DNA from 2 places in the Microbispora sp. NPDC046973 genome. Region 1 is predicted to be linked to the other one. Evidence: riboswitches for the same ligand, from Rfam matches in the RefSeq annotation. Region 1 holds a riboswitch; the other holds the start of a gene.
The links. Region 1 has a riboswitch for thiamine pyrophosphate ahead of ABZ860_RS00390 (cytosine permease). Riboswitches for the same ligand answer to the same signal wherever they lie in the genome.
Positions count from the first base shown of each region.

Region 2: it holds a riboswitch for thiamine pyrophosphate, as region 1 does, so the genes downstream of both, thiO (glycine oxidase ThiO) here and ABZ860_RS00390 (cytosine permease) in region 1, are expected to answer to the same signal.

Region 1 covers NZ_JBEYWQ010000001.1:77,150-81,692, forward strand. Annotated here, with positions in the region: gene ABZ860_RS00365 (LCP family protein) at 1-11, shown strand, start outside; gene ABZ860_RS00370 (GPP34 family phosphoprotein) at 66-716, opposite strand; gene ABZ860_RS00375 (TenA family protein) at 760-1,365, shown strand; gene ABZ860_RS00380 (Fpg/Nei family DNA glycosylase) at 1,388-2,266, shown strand; gene ABZ860_RS00385 (rhodanese-like domain-containing protein) at 2,424-2,747, shown strand; TPP riboswitch at 2,803-2,919, shown strand; gene ABZ860_RS00390 (cytosine permease) at 2,910-4,250, shown strand; gene ABZ860_RS00395 (BTAD domain-containing putative transcriptional regulator) at 4,369-4,543, shown strand, end outside.
Region 2 covers NZ_JBEYWQ010000002.1:351,682-356,224, forward strand. Annotated here, with positions in the region: gene ABZ860_RS05675 (polyprenyl synthetase family protein) at 1-594, shown strand, start outside; gene thiE (thiamine phosphate synthase) at 628-1,272, opposite strand; gene ABZ860_RS05685 (Rv2175c family DNA-binding protein) at 1,310-1,684, opposite strand; gene ABZ860_RS05690 (FAD-dependent oxidoreductase) at 1,728-2,906, opposite strand; gene ABZ860_RS05695 (dihydrofolate reductase family protein) at 3,030-3,569, opposite strand; TPP riboswitch at 3,680-3,790, shown strand; gene thiO (glycine oxidase ThiO) at 3,779-4,543, shown strand, end outside.

The sequences.
Region 1 (4,543 bases):
TCACCAAGTAGCTCTCGGGCTCCCGAGTGATGCGCACGGCCCGCGGGCCGTGCGCATCACAGGGGTCAGCTCCCGGCGGTGGCGGCGACCGTCGCGGCGGTGGTGGCGGCGGCCACGGCGGCGTGGATCGAGGCGATCGTCTTGCGGACCGCCGCAGCGGTCCACTGGCCCTCGGCGATCTCCTTGATCCGGCCCTTCGGCGCGTCGGGGAACGCCTTGCGGTCGAGCTTGGCGGCGTGCATGACCGCGATCAGGACCGCCGTCCGCTCGTCCGGCTCGGCTCCGGCCAGCACGTTCAGGACGCGCTCCCGCACGCCCTGCTCGTGGCTCGGGTCGAGCTCCGGATAGCGCGTGGTGGGGAAGATTCCCAAGATCTTGCCCATCTGCTCGCTCAGCACGCCCCGGGCGGCGAGGCGGGTCAGCAGCCGCTTGCGCACCCTGCCCGCGCGGAGTTTGCCCACCCACCAGTCGGCCTTGCGCGGCCCGCGCTCCTCGGCGATGCGGGTGAGCGTCGCGTCCAGCTCCTCCTCGCCCACCGGGGTGGGATCGACGGGCACGACCTTCGCGCCGTCGAGGTCCACCCGGCGGCGTACGGCCAGCTCCGCGAGCAGGGCCCCGGCCAGGGCGCAGTCGAGCTCCACCGAGCCGATGATCGGCTTGCCGGTGTCCTCCCGGTAGGCCAGCAGCAGCACTTCCTCGGCGATCGTCAGCGTCACGGAGACGAGCCTAACTCGCGGGTTACGGCCACAATGAGCCCTTATGGGAATCTCTACGGACCTGCACGCCATCGGGCGGCCGATGCTGGACGCCCAGCTCGCGCACCCGACCGTACGCGGCATCGCGGCGGGCGACCTGCCCGAGGCGGTCTTCCGGTCGTGGCTGGAGCAGGACTACCTGTTCCTGCTCGACTACGTCCGGGTGTTCTCGCGGCTGGCCTGGCAGGCTCCGGACGCCCACCTCGGCGACCTGGTCGACCTGGCGCACGCGACGTGGCACGACGAGCTCGACCTGCACCGGTCGCTGGCGGCCGGCTTCGGCGCCGACCTCGACGGCGCGGTGAAGGGGCCGGCCTGCGCGGCGTACACCTCGTTCCTGCTGGAGTCGGCGGCGGACTACGGCGAGGGGCTGGCGGCTCTCTACCCCTGCATGTGGGGCTACTCGACGCTCGGCCGGATCCTGGCCGCCGACCCGCCCGCCGAGCCGCGCTATCGGGCCTGGGTGGACACCTACGCCGACCCCGGGTTCGCCGCGCTCGCCGCGCGCATCGCCGTGATGATCGACGAGGCGGCTCCGGACCCGGCGCGTGCCCGGGAGCTGTTCGTCCGGGGCATGGAGCACGAGCTCGCGTTCTGGGACGTCCCCTGACCGGCGGAGCTAGTGTGAGGGCATGCCGGAGCTGCCCGAGGTCGAGGCGCTCGCCGAGTTCCTCCGCGAGCACGCCGTCGGCCATGCCGTCATCGGGGTCGACGTAACCGCCTTCCAGGCGCTCAAGACCGTCGACCCTCCCGTCACCGCGCTCGCCGGGCTGCTCGTCACCGGCGTGGCGCGGCACGGCAAGTTCCTCGACGTCGACTGCGACGGCCTGCACTTCGTCACTCATCTGGCCCGCGGCGGCTGGCTGCGCTGGCGTGACGACCTCACCGGGGCGAAACCGGTGCGGCCGGGCAAGGGCCCGCTCGCGGTCCGGGTGAGGCTGTCGCCGGGCGAGGACGGCCGCGCCCCCGGGTTCGAGCTGACCGAGGCGGGCACGCAGAAGCGCCTGGCCGTCTACGTGGTGCGCGATCCGGAGGACGTTCCCGGCATCGCCGGGCTCGGGCCCGACCCGCTGGCCGAGGACTTCACGCCGGACCTGCTCAAGACGATCGTGGGCGGGAGCCGCGCGCAGATCAAGGGCCTGCTGCGGGACCAGAAGGTGATCGCGGGCATCGGCAACGCCTACTCCGACGAGGTGCTGCACGTCGCGAAGATGTCCCCCTTCAAGATCGCCGGAACGCTGACGGACGGCCAGGTCGCCGACCTGCACGACGCGATCGTGAGCACGCTGCGGGACGCGGTCGGGCGGGCCAGGGGGCTGGCCGCCAAGGACCTCAAGTCGGAGAAGAAGTCGGGTCTGCGCGTGCACGGCCGTACGGGCGAGGCGTGCGAGGTGTGCGGCGACACGATCAGGGAGGTGTCGTTCGCCGACTCCTCGTTGCAGTACTGCCCGACCTGCCAGACCGGCGGCAAGCCGCTGGCCGACCGCCGGCTGTCCCGCCTGCTGAAGTAGGCCCGCGAAGGAGCACCCCGTGGAGCTCGCCGGCCGGCGCCGCGCGTCGAGCGCGTCGAGCGCGTCGAGATCGGCGACGAACCGGGCCGCGGACCACCGTGGGTCACAGCTCGCCGCATGGGCCCGGGCATCGGCGGTGTGCCGTCAGAATGGGCGCATGACATTGCCGGAAATCGCCCCCGAGGCACTGCCCGAGGACGCGTACCTGCTGGACGTCCGCGAGAACGAGGAGTGGGTGGCCGGCCACGCTCCCGGCGCCGTCCACATCCCGCTCGGCGAACTGCAGGTGCGGGTCGACGAGGTGCCGCACGACCGGCCGGTGTACGTGGTCTGCCGGGTCGGCGGCCGGTCGGCGCACGCCGCGATGTGGCTCAACCACATCGGCAGGGACGCCGTGAACGTGGACGGCGGCATGCGCTCCTGGGCCGCCGCGGGGCGTCCGATGGTGAGCGAGACCGGTGAGGCGCCCTACGTGGCGTAGGGACCGGGGCGGCGTAGGAAAACGGTCAAAGAAGTGTCATAATCCCAAAGACATCATCAATACCCGCGGGAGCTCGGGCGTGACCGGGCTGAGAGGGCGGATCCACATCGTGCCGCCGACCGCATGAACCTGTCCGGATAATGCCGGCGTAGGGAGCGTGTGATGACTTCTGCCGTCGTCGACGACGCGCACGCGGAGGTTCCGCTCACTCTTGACGAGGAGGCTCCGAGGACCCTGGGCGTGCTCGACCAGGGCGCCTTCTGGGCCAACCTCGGCGTCAGCCTCCTCGGCTTCTCGGGGGCGCTGTTCCTGCTCGACCCGCTGGGCGGCAAGCCGCTGACCTTCACCGCGGCGGTGCTCGCCGCCGTCGTCGGCAGCCTGCTCGGGACGGCGATGGTCGGCCTGGCCGCGATCCCCGGCGTACGCACCGGGCGGCCCGCGATGGTGCTGCTGCGCGGCCTGTTCGGGGCCCGCCTCTCGTACATCCCGACCGTGCTGAACATCGTGCAGATGCTCGGCTGGGGTGCCTTCGAGCTGTGGGTCATCGCCAACGGCGCGCAGGCGCTGTTCGGCACGGCGGTGCCGTACGCGGTGTGGGCGGTCGCGGCGGGCGCGCTGACGATCGCGCTGACGATCCGGCCGCTCGGCGCGCTGCGGCTGCTGCGGCGGTACGTCACGGCGGGCGTGGTGATCGCGATGATCTGGCTGTCGGTCGCCCTGTTCCGGCAGGGGCCGTCCGTGGGGGGCGGCTCCTGGGACGCCTTCGCCCCCGCCGTCGACTACGTCATCGCGCTGTCGGTGTCGTGGGTGCCGATGGCCGCGGACTACGCCAGGCACTCGCGGTCGAGCGGCGCGGCGTTCACCGGCGTGGTCGTCGGATACACGATCGCCCAGGTGGCCTGCCTGGCCCTCGGCATCGCCGCGCTCGCCCTGGTCGGCAACGACGGCGACAAGGTGTGGGACCCGTTCGTGGCCGCCCCTCTCGGAGTCGTGTTCTTCGGCATCCTGGTGCTGCGCGAGGCCGACCAGTCGTTCGCGAACGTCTACTCGACGACCGTGTCGATCCAGAACCTCGCGCCGCGCTGGGACCGCCGGGCGATCTCGGTCGTGATCGGCCTGCTCACGACCCTGATCGCGCTGTTCGCCGACGTGAACTCCTACGGCGCGTTCCTGAGCGTGATCGGGGCCGTGTTCGTGCCGATGTTCGCCGTGCTCGTGGTGGACTACTTCCTGCTCGGCGGGGCCGCCCGGTGGAACACGGCCGAGGACGCCCCCTCCCGCTGGCTCATGATCGTGCCGTGGATCCTCGGGTTCGCGGCGTACTGGATCGTGACCTCCACCCCGACCGTCGGCTGGTGGGACGGGATCTGGACCGAGGTCCGCCTCGCCCTCGGGTTCGTCCACCAGCCCTGGATGAACGCGGCGCTCGCCGCGTTCCTCGTCGCCGGGCTGGCGACCGTGGCGCTGTCTCTCCCGGCCCGCCGCCTGCGGGAGCGCCGTTAGAGGCGCGCGGCTCCTCCCTCCGGCCGGTCTCTCACCCATAGGCAAGTGAGTTGCAAGACGACGCCTCGAGACTGCCGCCCAGGGAAGGCCCGCGCCGGCCTTCACCGGCAGGGAGGCCGTGGGGGCAGTGGAATTCCGGGTTCTGGGTCCTTTCGAAGTCCGGGACGGCGAGGCGCCGGTCGGCGTCGGAGGCCCGCGGCAACGGGCCGTCCTGGCCCGGTTGGTGCTCGCCGCGGGCGCGGTCGTCTCGACGGACACGTTGATCGAGGACCTCTATCGCGGCACGCCGCCGG
Region 2 (4,543 bases), on a different contig from region 1:
CAGCCGATGCACGACTACATGCTCACCGAGCTGATGTGCGGGCAGTACCTCGACCTGCTCGAACAGGCCCAGGGCGAGAGCACCTTCGACAGCGCGCTGCGGGTGGCGCTGTACAAGAGCGGCAAATACTCGGTGGAGCAGCCACTGCGGCTCGGGCTCGTCCTCGCCGCCCGGGCCCGGCACGCGTGGATCGACCGGCTCTGCGTGCAGTACGGCCAGCAGGTGGGCATCGCCTTCCAGCTCCGCGACGACATCCTCGGCGTGTTCGGCGACCCGGCCGAGACCGGCAAGCCCGCCGGGGACGACCTTCGCGAGGGCAAGCGGACCGTCCTGATCGCCCGCGCGCTCGCCTCGGCCACCCCCGCCCAGACGTCGGTCGTAGGGGCCCTGCTCGGCGACCCCGAGCTGGACGCCGAGGGGGTCGGGCGGCTGCGCACGGTGATCGAGGAGACCGGCGCGCTGGCCGCGTGCGAGGGCATGATCAAGCGCTACCTCGACGACGCGCTGCACGCCCTCGACCAGGCGCCGATCGAGGAGGAGGCCCGCACGGCACTGGCCGCCCTGGCCGTGGCGGCCACGTCCCGCCGCACCTGACGCGACGCGATGGGCCCGGCGGAAGCCTTCCGCTCAGAGCGGGACGGCGGACAGCCGGGCCTTGAGCGCGGCGGCCGCGGCGCCCGGATCGTCGGCCTCGGTGATCGCCCGGACGACCACGGCGCGGCGCACGCCGTGCGCCATCACCTCGTCGAGGTTGCCCAGGTCGATGCCCCCGATGCCGAACCACGGCCGGTCGGCGCCCAGGCGCGCGGCGTGCTCGAGCAGCGCGGGGCCGGGCGCCGGGCGGCCGGGCTTGGTGGGTGTGGGCCAGATCGGCCCGCAGCAGAAGTAGTCCACGCCCGGCTCCACGGCCGCGGCCGACGCCTCGGCCGCCGAGTGCGTGGACCTGCCGATGAGGACATCGGGACCGAGGATCTCCCGGGCCACCGGGACCGGAAGGTCGTCCTGGCCGAGGTGCAGGATGTCGGGCCGGGCGGCGTAGGCCACGTCCGCCCGGTCGTTGACCGCCAGCAGCGCCCCGTGCCTGTCGCAGGCCGCGCGGAAGACCTCGAGCAGATCCAGCTCCTCGCGCGCCTCCAGGCCCTTCTCCCTGAGCTGGACGATGTCCACGCCGCCGGACAGGACCGCGTCGAGGAACTTCTCCAGGTCGCCGCGGTCCCTCCTGCCGTCGGTGCAGAGGTAGAGCCTGGCCTGCGCGAGGCGCTGTCGCCGGATGTCGTTCACCCGACCACAATGCCATGCGGCGGCGAGGTCAGAAGCCCAGGGCCTGGGCCCTGCGCTTGACCTCGGTGTGCCGGCCCTTCACGATCGCGTCGATCGGGGACCCTGGCAGCGAGTCGTCCGGGGTGAACAGCCACCGGATCGACTCCACCTCGTCGTACCCGGCGTCGGACAGGACGGTGAGCGTGCCGGGCAGGCCCTTGAGCACCTCGCCGTCCGCGATGAACACCGCCGGGATCTGCGGCTCGCCGCCGCCCCGCCGGACGCCGACGAGCTTCTTGTCCTTGAGGAGTTGCTTGGCGCGGCCGATGTTGAGTCCCAGCTTCTTGGCGGCTTCCGAGAGGGGGAGCCATTCCCCTACGAGCTGGTCGGTCTCCCGGTCGATCTGCGCAACAGTAAGCGTCACGGGTCCACCATTACCACAGCGGAGCTGCCAGGAAACACCTCGATTAGGCCATAATGCAGTCGCGGAGCGGCACGGCCGAATCGGCCACCCGCAGGGGGTCGAGCCGCTGACCGCCCTCGATGATCTTGCGGCCCTGCACCACGTCGCGCGGCCTGTCGACGGTGAGCACCGCGGCGAGGCGGTCGTCCGCCGTCAGCCAGCACACCGCCCACTTCGCGTCCCTGCGCGGGTCGCCGCGCAGCACCATGCGGTCGCCGGCCTCCCGGTGACCCGCGAACTGCACCATGTGACCGAACTGCTCCGACCAGAAGTACGGCACGGGGTCGTAGACCGCCTCCTCGCCCAGCAGGGTGGCGGCGGCCGTGTCGGGAGCCTGGAGCGCGGTGTCCCAGTGCTCGACCCGCAGCCGGGCGCCGAACCTGCGCGACCACCAGCTCGCGCAGTCGCCCACCGCCACGACGTTGGGCAGCGACGTGCGCAGGTGCTCGTCGACCACCACCCCGTCGTCGACCCGGACCGCCGACCCCTTCAGCCAGTCGACCGCCGGGCGCACCCCGACGCCGGTGACGATCACATCGGCCGGCACCCGGGCGCCGGACATGAGCGTGAGGCCGTCGGGGTCCACGGTGCCGACCAACGCCCCGAGGCGCAGCTCGACGCCCGCCCGCGCGTACCAGTCGGTGGTGTGGCTGCCCACTTCGGGCCCGAGCGCCACGGCGAGCGGGGTCTCCCCCGCCTCCACCACGGTCACCGCGCAACCGGCCCTGGCCGCCGCGGTGGCGACCTCGGCGCCGATCCAGCCGGCCCCGACGACGGCCACGCGGGCGCCGGGGACCAGCCGCTCGCGCAGCGCGAGCGCGTCCTCGATCGTGCGCAGCACGTGCTGACGGCCCTCGCCGCGCAGGCGGATCGGCGTGGCGCCGGTGGCGATGACCAGGCCGTCGTACTCCAGCTCGCCCTCGGTCGTCTCCAGCACGCCCTCGCGCAGGCCCTTGGCCGCCGTGCCGAGGCACAGCCGTACGTCGAGGGCGTCGAGGTCGGAGTCGACCACGGTCGAGTCGGTCTCTCCGAGCAGCACCGCCTTCGACAGCGGCGGCCGGTCATAGGGGCGATGGTGTTCCTCGCCGATGAGCGTGATGCGTCCGGTGAACCCACGGAACCTCAACGCCTCGATGCTTCGCACGCCGGCCAGGCCGGCACCCACCACCACGACGTGATCCACAGCTTGACCATAGATTGTCAACGGGGGCCCTGGCCAACGGGCCCCCCATAACGAGTTGGGCAATTGCCGCGCACTTCCGCGGGGGCCCACGTTGTGAACCCCGCCGCGTCTCGTCCGGCGTTCTCACCGGAGCACGCGCAGCCGGATGTTCGTCGCGTGCGGCACGTGCGTGAGGCCGATCCGTTCGAGCCGGACCCGGGCGCCGCCGGGGCGGGACAACAGCCGGACGCCGTCGCCGAGCATGACCGGAGCCACGCACACGAGGATCTCGTCGATCAGGCCCGCGTCGAGGCACTGCGCGGCGACGTCGGCGCCGAGCACGTTGACGTACCTGTCCCCGGCGGCCGACGTGGCCGCCGCGACGGCCGCGCCGAGGTCGGTCACGAAGGTCACGCCGGGTACCGGCGCGGCCGGGACGTCGTGGGTGAGCACGAACTGCGGCCCGCTCCACGTGCCGCCGAACGCGCCCTCCTGCGGGGTGCCGCGATGCGGGTCGTCGCCGCGGAAGGTGCGGTTGCCCACGAGCAGCGCGCCGATCTCGCCGACGAGCCCGTCCACGGCCGGATTGGGTCCGAGGTGCTCGGTCAGCCAGGACATGTCGCCGCCCGGCCCGGCGATGAAGCCGTCCAGGGACATGGTGGCCGAATACAACATGGTGGCCATGAGGCACCTCCGTCGGGTCGGTGAACGCTCGTCCTCGTGTGACGGCGGACGGCCCCCGTCATCATCGGTCCGGCGATCGGCCGTTGTGAGCGGCGTACTACCCTTGTGTGCGTAAGACGCGCGGGAGCCCGGCGGACCGGGCTGAGAGGAGAGCGTGAGGCTCTCGACCGCCCCGACCTGATCCGGGTAATGCCGGCGAAGGGAGCGCTGTGTCCCGCACACCGCCATCCGGCGCCCAGTCCGGCGTGCAGTCCGGCGCACAGGCCGGCTACGACGTCGTGATCGTGGGCGGCGGGGTGGAGGGCCTGGCCGCGGCCTGGCGCACGGCGCGGCGGGGCCTGTCGGTGGCGGTGGTCGACCCCGCGCCCGGAGGCGGCGCCACCCACGCGTCGGCGGGGATGCTCGCACCGGTCAGCGAGGTGACCTACACGGAGGAGCCGCTGCTGCGGCTCGGCCTCGCGTCGCTGGCGGCCTGGCCGGCGTTCCGGGCGGAGCTGGAGGACGAGACCGGCGCCGACCTCGACTACCGCACCGAGGGCACGCTGGAGGTCGCCCGCGGCGCGGACGACATGGCCGTCCTCGACGACCTCGCGGCCTTCGAGCAGACGCTCGGCCTGCGGGTCGAGCGGCTCACCGGGCGCGAGTGCCGCTCCTTCGAGCCGATGCTCTCCCCCTCCGTACGCGGTGGGCTGCTGGCCCGCGACGACGCGTGGGTCAATCCCCGCAGGGTCGTGCGCGCCCTCCTCACGGCGTTCGAGAAGGCGGGCGGCACACTGGTGACCGAGCGCGTCGCCGGGATCGACTCCCGCGGGCCCGGCGCTCCGTGCGTGCGGCTGGAGTCGGGCGCCGCCGTCGCGGCCGGCCAGGTCGTCGTGGCGGCCGGGTCGTGGTCGGCGTCCCTGCTGCCCGGCCTGCCGGTACGCCCGGTCAAGGGCGAGATCCTCCGGCTGCGCGGGCCCCGGGGCTTCCTCACC